One region of the Chryseobacterium arthrosphaerae genome, then DNA from elsewhere that is predicted to be linked to it. Evidence: riboswitches for the same ligand, from Rfam matches in the RefSeq annotation. Region 1 holds a riboswitch; the other holds the start of a gene.

Evidence for each region. A riboswitch is a leader RNA that binds a small molecule or an ion and turns the genes downstream of it on or off. The one in region 1 is predicted to bind cobalamin.
Region 2: it holds a riboswitch for cobalamin, as region 1 does, so the genes downstream of both, BBI00_RS10570 (acyl-CoA thioesterase) here and BBI00_RS11275 (TonB-dependent receptor plug domain-containing protein) in region 1, are expected to answer to the same signal.

Annotation. Positions count from the first base shown of each region.
Region 1 covers NZ_MAYG01000001.1:2,504,927-2,509,680, forward strand. The annotation lists gene BBI00_RS11265 (CCA tRNA nucleotidyltransferase) at 1-377, shown strand, start outside; gene BBI00_RS11270 (hypothetical protein) at 536-1,606, opposite strand; gene BBI00_RS11275 (TonB-dependent receptor plug domain-containing protein) at 1,624-3,465, opposite strand; cobalamin riboswitch at 3,499-3,674, opposite strand; gene BBI00_RS11280 (T9SS type A sorting domain-containing protein) at 3,809-4,754, opposite strand, start outside.
Region 2 covers NZ_MAYG01000001.1:2,358,711-2,363,464, reverse strand. The annotation lists gene BBI00_RS10590 (PspC domain-containing protein) at 1-181, opposite strand, end outside; gene BBI00_RS10585 (PadR family transcriptional regulator) at 193-522, opposite strand; gene BBI00_RS10580 (XAC2610-related protein) at 1,024-1,722, shown strand; gene BBI00_RS10575 (HD domain-containing protein) at 1,724-2,314, shown strand; gene BBI00_RS10570 (acyl-CoA thioesterase) at 2,371-2,754, opposite strand; cobalamin riboswitch at 2,871-3,051, opposite strand; gene BBI00_RS10565 (hypothetical protein) at 3,085-3,882, opposite strand; gene BBI00_RS10560 (hypothetical protein) at 3,977-4,639, opposite strand; gene BBI00_RS10555 (endonuclease MutS2) at 4,749-4,754, opposite strand, start outside.

The DNA of each region.
Region 1 (4,754 bases):
TTACGGATGATGCCTCGGATTCTGCATTAAGAAGGCTTTTATTTGATGCCGGAGAAAATCTTGAGGATCTTTTTACTCTTTGCAAGGCTGATATTACAACCAAAAACTCTAAAAAGCAGGAAAAGTTCAAAAAGAATTTTGAATATGTAGCGGTAAAGATCAAAGAAGTGGAAGAAAAGGACCAGGTGAGGAATTTCCAGCCCCCTATCACCGGAGAGGAGATTATGACCATGTTTAATCTTAAACCGGGCCGTGAAATCGGAATTCTGAAAGAGAAAGTAAAGGAAGCAATTCTGGAAGGTGAGATTCCTAATGAAAAGAAAGAAGCTACGAAATTTGTGATTGCTGAAGCAGAAAAACTGGGATTAACAATTTAATCTTTATTGAATATAATAATAGCCCGGCGGGATGTTCCATCCCGCCGGGCTATTTGTTTCTAGTAGAAACAAAGCCGGCCGGTTTCGAAGAAACCGGCCGGAAAAAAACACAAATGATGAAAAAAAATAAAAAATTATATATCGCCTAAGCGTTGTTTTTAATTTTTATAGAATCCATTAGTTCCGATTCCTGCAGTGAAATTTCTTAATAAATTACCGTTAACAGCATCATAAACATTTACTTTACCATCTGTTGTATAGTTTGCATCCGCTGCAAAAATTTTACCGTCAATTACATTAAATCCATAAACATCACCTACAGCCGTTGCAACAGGTTTTACCGGAATAGTTGAAGATCCGATAGTCATTGCATAGATCTTATTTGTATTGGTGATAAAATAAAATCTATCATTATCAGCGCTAAGCTTTTGTACTTTTGGTATTGCCGTCAAAGTTGTTGTTTCATAAGTTCCATTGGCGGTGTTAATTTTATAAATGAATGAATTAGTATCACCCGAAACCAGTACATAAGCATTTCCTTTATATGAAATAAGGTCTCTGATAATTCCTTCATTGGGAAGATTTACTGTTTGGCTGATTACATTTGTAGAAGGATTTACAATAGTAACAGTATATCCCGTTGGAATCGCATTCCAGTTGGCATCGTAGCCTACACCATCGGATTGTACTACAATGCTGCCATTTGCTTCAACTACTTTTTCAGCAGCATTTGTAAGATCAATACTTTTTACGAAAGAGTTATCTGAAATATTATAAATATTAAGTTTTCTCTTATGTGTATCAAAATTACTATTAGTTACATAATATTGTTTTCCTGAAAAAGCAATATATCTTGCTCCGTCAAGGTTTGAGGTTACAGTAGTCTGCTTCTTGAATGTATAGCGATCTACAATGTCAATTTTATTCGGGATATTAGAAACCAAATAAGCACGGTCTCCATTGAAACCTATACTTTGAAGTACCTTCCCTAATGGCTCATTATTATTATTTACGCCATAGATCTTATTAAATACCGTTGCAAGATTATTGCTGATATAAGAAACTTCAGAAGTTGTCGTTGTAAACCCACCTTCGTTGGAAATAATCACTCCGGAGTCAAATCTAAGTGTTCCGTCAATTGTTTCTTCAAAACTACTGTCAGTGCTACATGAAACGTTGAAAAGTAACATGGAAGCAGCTACAAGAGATAAAATTTTTCTAATATTCATATGTAAATTAATTTATTCTAAAAATTGATATTTAAATTGATACTGTAATTTCTTTTAGGTAACGGATAAGAAAGCATTGTATAATATGTTTCATTAAGAATATTATTAACTTTAAATCCTATCGTATAATTTTTAAAAACAGTTGCTTCTACCCCGGCATTCAGTACAAAATAGGGAGTGAGAGCATAAGCTTTTGTCTCATTAGAGTCGGTATAAGTTGATCCGTTAAACATCCCCTGCACATATAATTTCATAAAATCATAATGATAATCTATATTTCCGGTAAATTTATGTAAGGGAACATACATCAATTGCTTTTGAATATCGAGATCTGTTGACCTGGTATAGGAATATCCCAGATTAGATTTCAAAATATGCTTTCCAAACTGTTTTTCTAATTCCAACTGAGTTTCCAGTCCATATGCTTCCACTCTATTAGTATTGGAAGCAGCATAATATCCGGCAGGAGTTTGGAGCCAACGGATCATATCCTGAATTTTCATATAATAAGGAGCTACAGAAAGTTTAAAGACTCCCATTTTAAAAAGGTTTCTCAACTCAAATTGATAAGAGGTTTCAGGTTTTAAATCTTTATTTCCTCCCAGAGCCCAATACAAATCATTAAATGAAGGCGCTCTGAAATTTCTTGAAACATTTAATTCCAGCTCATACCATTTTGCTGTATTCCATTTTCCTGAGAAAGAAAATAAAGTTGGCGAACTTATGTCTTCAACAAAATCTTTTTTAATTCCAGCTTCAAAACGTAAATCCTTTGTTGGGAAATAACGAAGTAAGGCCGAAACAGCCCCTGCATTCCTACTAATATCTCCAATTCCTGAACTCCCCTCTCCTTTTCCTTTATTGGTCTGAAATTCACCAATAATATTGATATTCCATTTTGAATTTAGAAAATAATTGAAATCGTTTTTTAAAATATAGTTTTTTCCTGTTCCTCCACTACTTGCAGGCTTGCCAAGAGTACCAAAATATTGAAAATTCTCTTCTGTGTAAGCAGCCCTGAATGAATTACTGAATTTTGTATTATTCCAATCCCATGAAACAAGACTCCGAAGATTCTGAGTTTCATACTTTGTTTTATTTTCCAGATCTCCGAAATGAACAGGATAATGTTGTTTTCCATCAAAAATCTCTGATATCCAGGAAACCTGATGTTTCGGAGCTATCTTATAGGCAACTGCTATATTAATATTAGTATTATAATACTGTCCATTATCATTGTTATAAATTTTTCTGTAATCTTCCTCAACTGTATAATCGTTTTTACTTATCGAGTGATTTCCCGAAACCTTAAAACTGAACTTATCATTACTGTAAGAACCTTTCACAAAGTTATTATAGGTATTAAAAGATGCTACCTCAGAAAATAGGGCCCCGTGAAAACCTTTATTAAAATCAAGGGTATTATTGAGGTGAATACTCCCGCCAATGGCTCCGCTGCCGTAGATAACACTCCCTCCGCCAGCTTTTATTCCGATCTGGTCATAGCCGAACGCAGCAATATTATTGATATCTCCCTGTCCTAAAAAATTAGAGTTGATATTAATGCCGTTCCATACAAAAGCAGTCTGCTGAGCAGTAGTTCCTCTGAAAGATGGAGAAGAAACCGCTCCACGGCCATTTTCTTTAATATAAACCTGAGATTGAAATCTGAGAAGTTCGGAAAGGTTGGTTGAGTTTTTTTCAACTTCTTCTGCTGAGATGGTTTTTACAGGATGAAAGAGCTTCACTCTGCTCATCTGATTGTCGAAAACATAAATAGTATCTATGGTCTTCTCCTGTGCTAAAAGAAAACAGCCATAAGACGAAAAAAACAGTACTAAAGATCTTTTTATACCCATATTCTTTTACTTTTCCTCCGAAAGCAATATGTTTTTTAAATTATAATTCCGGCAGGTCTCCTGACTTTCGCTTTCTGCACCTTCCCGTTTTCACAGTGGTTTTTTACAGAAATTTTTATTGCGATCTACAGTTGCGGGGACAGTCCGGGAGTTACACCCGATTCCCTTTTCATTCCAAAATACTGGAAACCAAAATTTTTGCAAAGATAGTTTTTTATATGTATTGGACAAAAACCAGACATATCGCCCAAAGCACTATGTTTTTCCGACATATATACAAAAGAGCAGCTGCTCTCATTACTGAAAACAGCTGTTCATACCACTACTTGTATTTAATATGAAATTATTTTTTGATGAATTTATAAGTCTGCTGTTTTCCTCTTTTTACCGAATATTGAAGAATATAATCCCCATTGGATAAAGATGATACATCAATACGGTCTTCTACAGCATCATATGATTTTACTTTTTGTCCTGCCATATTATATATTTCCGCCTTTTCAATTTTTTCTGTTCCCTTGAAATACAGGATATCAGCAACAGGATTAGGATAAATACTTATTGTATTTTTATCTTTTAATAGTTCTTTGGTAGACAGGTAGCTGGTAAGATCCAGATAAAAAGCAACCATCTGATTGGAAGAATCGGTCCCCATACCTGCAATTTTCTTTCCGTCCTGGGAAATGGCAAGAGGCAGCCCCATCGTTACCCCGTTGGTATTAATACCTAATCCTACTGCATAATCATTAAGATTAATACGTCCGCTTTCCGATGTCCAGATAAAACCTTCTCCTGACATTGGCGGTGCTCCGAATGCCCTGTAATAGCCAATGACTTTTGTACCGTCTGCAGAAATTCCTGTAGCGCCTCCTTTGAAGAAGAATGAGGCATTGGGATGCGTTATATAAGTAAGCCCGTTTGTAGCATTCCAGACATAGGGATTAGGGTTTCCGGCTCCTATAATCGTGTTTCCGTCCGCAGAAATGCCCCCTGCTTCACCTACGTTATTCCCGTTACCATCTGTAATGAAGGTCTCGGCTCCATCTACCCATTTTGCACCGCTTCTTGTTCCTGTTGGTTCATCCTGCCATCCTACAATCACCATTCCGTTGGCACTTATGGCATTTGCCCTTGAACTTCTTCCCGGTACTATACTTCCCAGGTCTACCATTCCGCCGGTTTCATCCCATTTCACGGCATGTGCATTGGCTGCAGTAAGAAAGCCCAGCCCTACAATCGTATTTCCGTCCGTTGACATTCCCCATGTAGAGCTTACACTCCCATCCCAG
Region 2 (4,754 bases), 150 kb from region 1:
TTCCAAGAGAGTCTTTGAAGATCTCCACCATTCTTATTTCTATGTCATGCATTACCTCATCTGCCTCCGAAACATCCAGTGAGCTTCTAAGAGCGTTCAGGTAATCGCTGAGCTTTATATATGCGTGTTCTTCTATTGTAAAAGAAAAACCTGCGAGTCCTATTGAGAGTGTCTTGTTCATAGCTTTGTTTTTTAATTTTGTTGGGTGATTTGGTTGACTGAGGCTGTCAGTTCATTCCACGTATTGAGAAGTTCATCCAGGAAAAGTTTTCCTTTTTCTGTGATCTGATAATATTTTCTGGGTGGTCCTCCGGTAGATTCTTCCCATCTGTAGGAGAGAAACTCTCCGTTTTTAAGTCTTGTAAGAAGAGGGTAGAGGGTCCCTTCCACTACATCCAGTTTTCCTTTTTTCAGTTCATCAATCAGATCGGAAACATACATTTCACGGTTATTGATGAGACTTAGAATACAGAATTCCAGAATTCCTTTTCGCATTTGCGCTTTGGTATTTTCAGTATTCATCTTTGATAAGTTTTGTTAATTAAGGTTTATAGTTAGAAAAATGCCCCTAGCTAGTTGAGCGTATTCTAATTTTACATTACAAAGATATGTAAATAAAATGGTATTATGCAATACAAAGTAGTGAAATTTTTAAAATAAAATTATTAATCATTTGACAATCAGTATTATAAATTTTTAATTGAAAATTAATAAAAACAAAATCAAGTGCATTTTTTTGAAATTTGACTTGAATTGGGTTGAATAAGGAGGAAAATGTGTGGTGTTTTTAATGGTATTTGTGTCTGAACAGGTTTTAGCTAAAGCCAATGGAAGATTTTTATCGGTTGAGGATGGGCTGAAGCCTATTCCTATTGAATTTCAGAGACCCAAACGATAAGTAGACCAAGACCTCTTTGGAGGAAATGAATAGTAAAATATGAAACCGGAATTTTGAGATCGGTATTATGATTCGTATTTTTGTTATGAATTTTAAAAAACACTTCCAATCCATTTACTATTACTATGAATCTATTGAATAAGTTTAAGAATCTTTCGGCTTTCGTTGTTCTGGGGCCTTTGTGCTTTGCGCAATACCAGTTTGAAGTCAAAAATATCTCGAAAAATTATAGTGCTGTCATTCATTCTGAAAATTGTTATGATAGCAGATGTACAGGCAAAGGAACCGTAGAGTTGTTTAATAACAGCAATACCAGGGTACAGACCTTTGTATCTGATGACCTGGTAATAGACCTAAAGCCTGATCAAAAGCCAAAACCCGGAAAAATGATGGAGCTGGCCAAAGACCAGAGCGCTATTATCATCGATGATTTTAATTTTGACGGTACCGAAGATATAGCCTTAAGGAACGGAAATATGGGGAACTATCACAGTGCTTCTTATGATGTATATGTGTTCAACAGTACCAGAATGAGCTTTGTAAAAAGTAAAGAACTTACGGAACTTGCATCAAACGGATTTGATTTTTTTGGTGTTGACTCCCAACGCAAACGTCTGACTACTTTCGGAAAATCCGGTTGCTGTGATCTTTTTACTACAGAATACGCCGTAATCCCGAATAAAGGACTGGATAAAGTTTTTGAAAAAGAAGTGGATATGACCAATGAAGACCGTGTAAAAGTGATCACAAAAGAAAAAATAAAGAATAAATGGGTAACCAAAACCAGGATTTACTCATCAGAAGAATATAATAAACTAAAGTAAGATGAAGATACAGAAAGAGATTGATTTTATTCTGGCCGTAGATGCCCTGAAGAACGTGCAAAGAAGAAATTATAATGCAGATGACACCAGAAGAGAGAATACGGCTGAACACTCATGGCAGATCATTATCCTGGCACAGATCCTTTATCCTTATGCTAAAAACCGGGCAGATATCGATCTTTTAAGGGTGATCAGAATGCTTTCTATTCATGATCTGGTAGAAATTGAAGCAGGAGATACATTCCTTTTTGATGAAAAAGCCATGGTAGGAAAGTTTGAGCGTGAAAAAGCCTCAGCACAAAAGATCTTCGGAATCCTGGATGAGCCTCTACGCACAGAATTCTTTAATCTGTGGCTTGAATTTGAAGAAGAAAAAACACCGGATGCTATTTTTGCCTGTTCCATTGACAGGATCATGCCGTTTATCCTGAACTCCCATACCTCAGGAAAAAGCTGGACAGAAGCTGGCGTTACCGAAAAACAAATCAGAAATATGCTTGAAAATGCCATTACCAGAGCTTCCGATGAAATGGGAGAGGCTTTTGAGTTGTTGCTGAACAGAAGCCTGGAAACTGAAAAGGTTTTGAAGTAATACTTTTAAATCGTAGAAATAATAGATTCGGGCGGCCAAAGGCCGCCCGAATCTATTTATAAAATCTGAATTGGTTTTTTGAATTCATCGATGGCAACAAAAGTAAAGTCACCTACAATAGCCTTTTCTCTTTCATAGGAATACATCTGCTCTGTATAGATCTCTACACTTACTTTCATACTGGTCTTTCCAACGTATGAAACTCTTCCGATCAGTTCTACAATCGTTCCGGCAGGAATAGGTTTTTTAAAATCGATCTTGTCACTGCTTACGGTTACTACTCTCTTTCTTGCAAAACGGGTAGCTGCAATAAAGGCTACTTCATCCATCAGCTGCATGGCTGTACCTCCGAAAAGAGTATCATAATGGTTGGTAGTGTTTGGGAAAACCGCTTTAAAAATTCTGGTTTCGGCAGCTTCAATTCTTTCTTCTGTAGTCATATTTCATTATTAATTAAAGCGAAATGAAATCATATTAAAACAACAGAATAATGACAGGAACCTTAGAAATTCCTGAAACAATCCATCAGATCAATAAAACTTCAGATCGCGAAAGTTTCTTGTTTAAGAAAAAGGCAGGTCTCCTGACTTGTAACATCTTTTATCTCCTTCCCATGCCTCGCACAGTGGATCTTTTGATAAAGATTTCAGTTACTTACAGTTGCGCGACAGTCCGTGATTTTCACACGGTTCCCTTTTAATCTGCGGCTAGGCAGAACCAGTTTCTGTGATGAATAAGCGTTAAACTTTTCGGGGGCAAAAATAATGAATTTATTCCGGATTATGGTAAATAATCTGGCTGATCACTCTTCCTTTCTTGATGGTCCACAGGGTAGTATATCTGTTTTCCCCGGTACCATTGATCATATAAAGAAAAATATTATCATTGTCTAGGGCGGTTACTCCTACGTTTTCAAAATCCATAGTCGGCTGAAACATATTCTTGATCGCTTCTCTTACGAAAACCGAACCTCTTCCCGGCTGTTGTACCCGGATCGATTTGATCTCTGTCATTCCTTCAGGAAGATCGTTCCCTATTCCCCACGGCTTTACTTTATCGATGGTAAGAAGTTTGCCGTCTGCATCTTTTTCTTTCTTACGATAACCGGCATTGGAAGGGTAAACATCAATTACTACTTTGCTTCTCTGGGCTGTAGGGACTTTCGGGTCCGAGTTGTCTGTGAAGATCAGTGACCTTCCGTTCTTGGATTTTGATGGAGTATAGGCAGGAAGCTGATCGATATAAGCAATACGTTCTTTATTCACCATTCCTTCCCTGTCAAGGGTTTCATAGCGTACAAACGGCTTGTCTTCATCCTGTTTTTCAGGATATTTGATCCAGATCCATTCCGTTTCTCCGGGAGCAGGCTTTACATAAACAAATACATCTCCTTTACGCATACGGATTTTATCTACAATTTTTCTGTAGTTATCTTTATGTACCCGTACATTGGCATATCCTTCTTCGGCTTTTACAACTCCAAAAGGAACTTTATTCTGGCCTTTAACGAAGGCTAGGGACAAAAAACTGAATGCGGACAGATAAAATGCTTTGTTGATGAAAGTCATTGTGAAAATTTTTTGATCCCCAAATATATAAATTAAATGCGGAAGAGAATGATCTTGCCGTACTTCCTGCTATCTTTTTTATTTGCTTTCTGTATCAGGTTTCTGTATTTTGTTTTGGCGCCCCATAGATAGCTTCCGGATCATTTTTCAGGAAATAGGAAAATACTCCGAAGAAAAGAAGAATGGCCAGAAAAAGGACGGCCCCTAAATAAAATGCAGTTCCAAAACCATAACTGATCGTCACTCCGCCTCCTAATCCCATTCCGATTTTATTGTTTCCAAGTCCCTCCATTTTGGATTGAAAGGTCCAGTAAAATATTAGAAAAGAAAGAAGCCCTATCAGAGAAAATACAATATGATACAGGTATTTTTTTCTGACACTTTTTATCAGCTGAACAATAATTCCTGCAATGGCAGCCAGAAATGCAATGATGATAAGAGGGCTGGGAGGAATATTTTCATTGTCTTTTTTATCCCGGGATTCATTCAGCGGGGAATATTCACTGTCTGTATCTGATGACTGATCTGCGGAATCATTCCCGAATGCAGAACCAAAAGGGGAGTTCTTTTTCAGGTTTTCTTTCATCCGTTTACTCATGTCTTTTTTAGAAACTCCCGTTACCAGATCTGTTCCTTTGAGAGACATCAGAGTGGTATCACCACATTTTATCAGAAAAAAAGGAAAGAAAAAACACAGGATGATCACCGTATAACTTGGTATCGGCAAAAGATCTGAAAGTACTTTTAATGGTTTCATAAATTATAGTTTTCTTTAAAAATAAGAAAAATATCAGATAAATATAAAAAGAGAGCACGTATCAGTACTCTCTCTTTGTTTATTTGCGTTCATGTAATTTTAAAATCACTTAAAT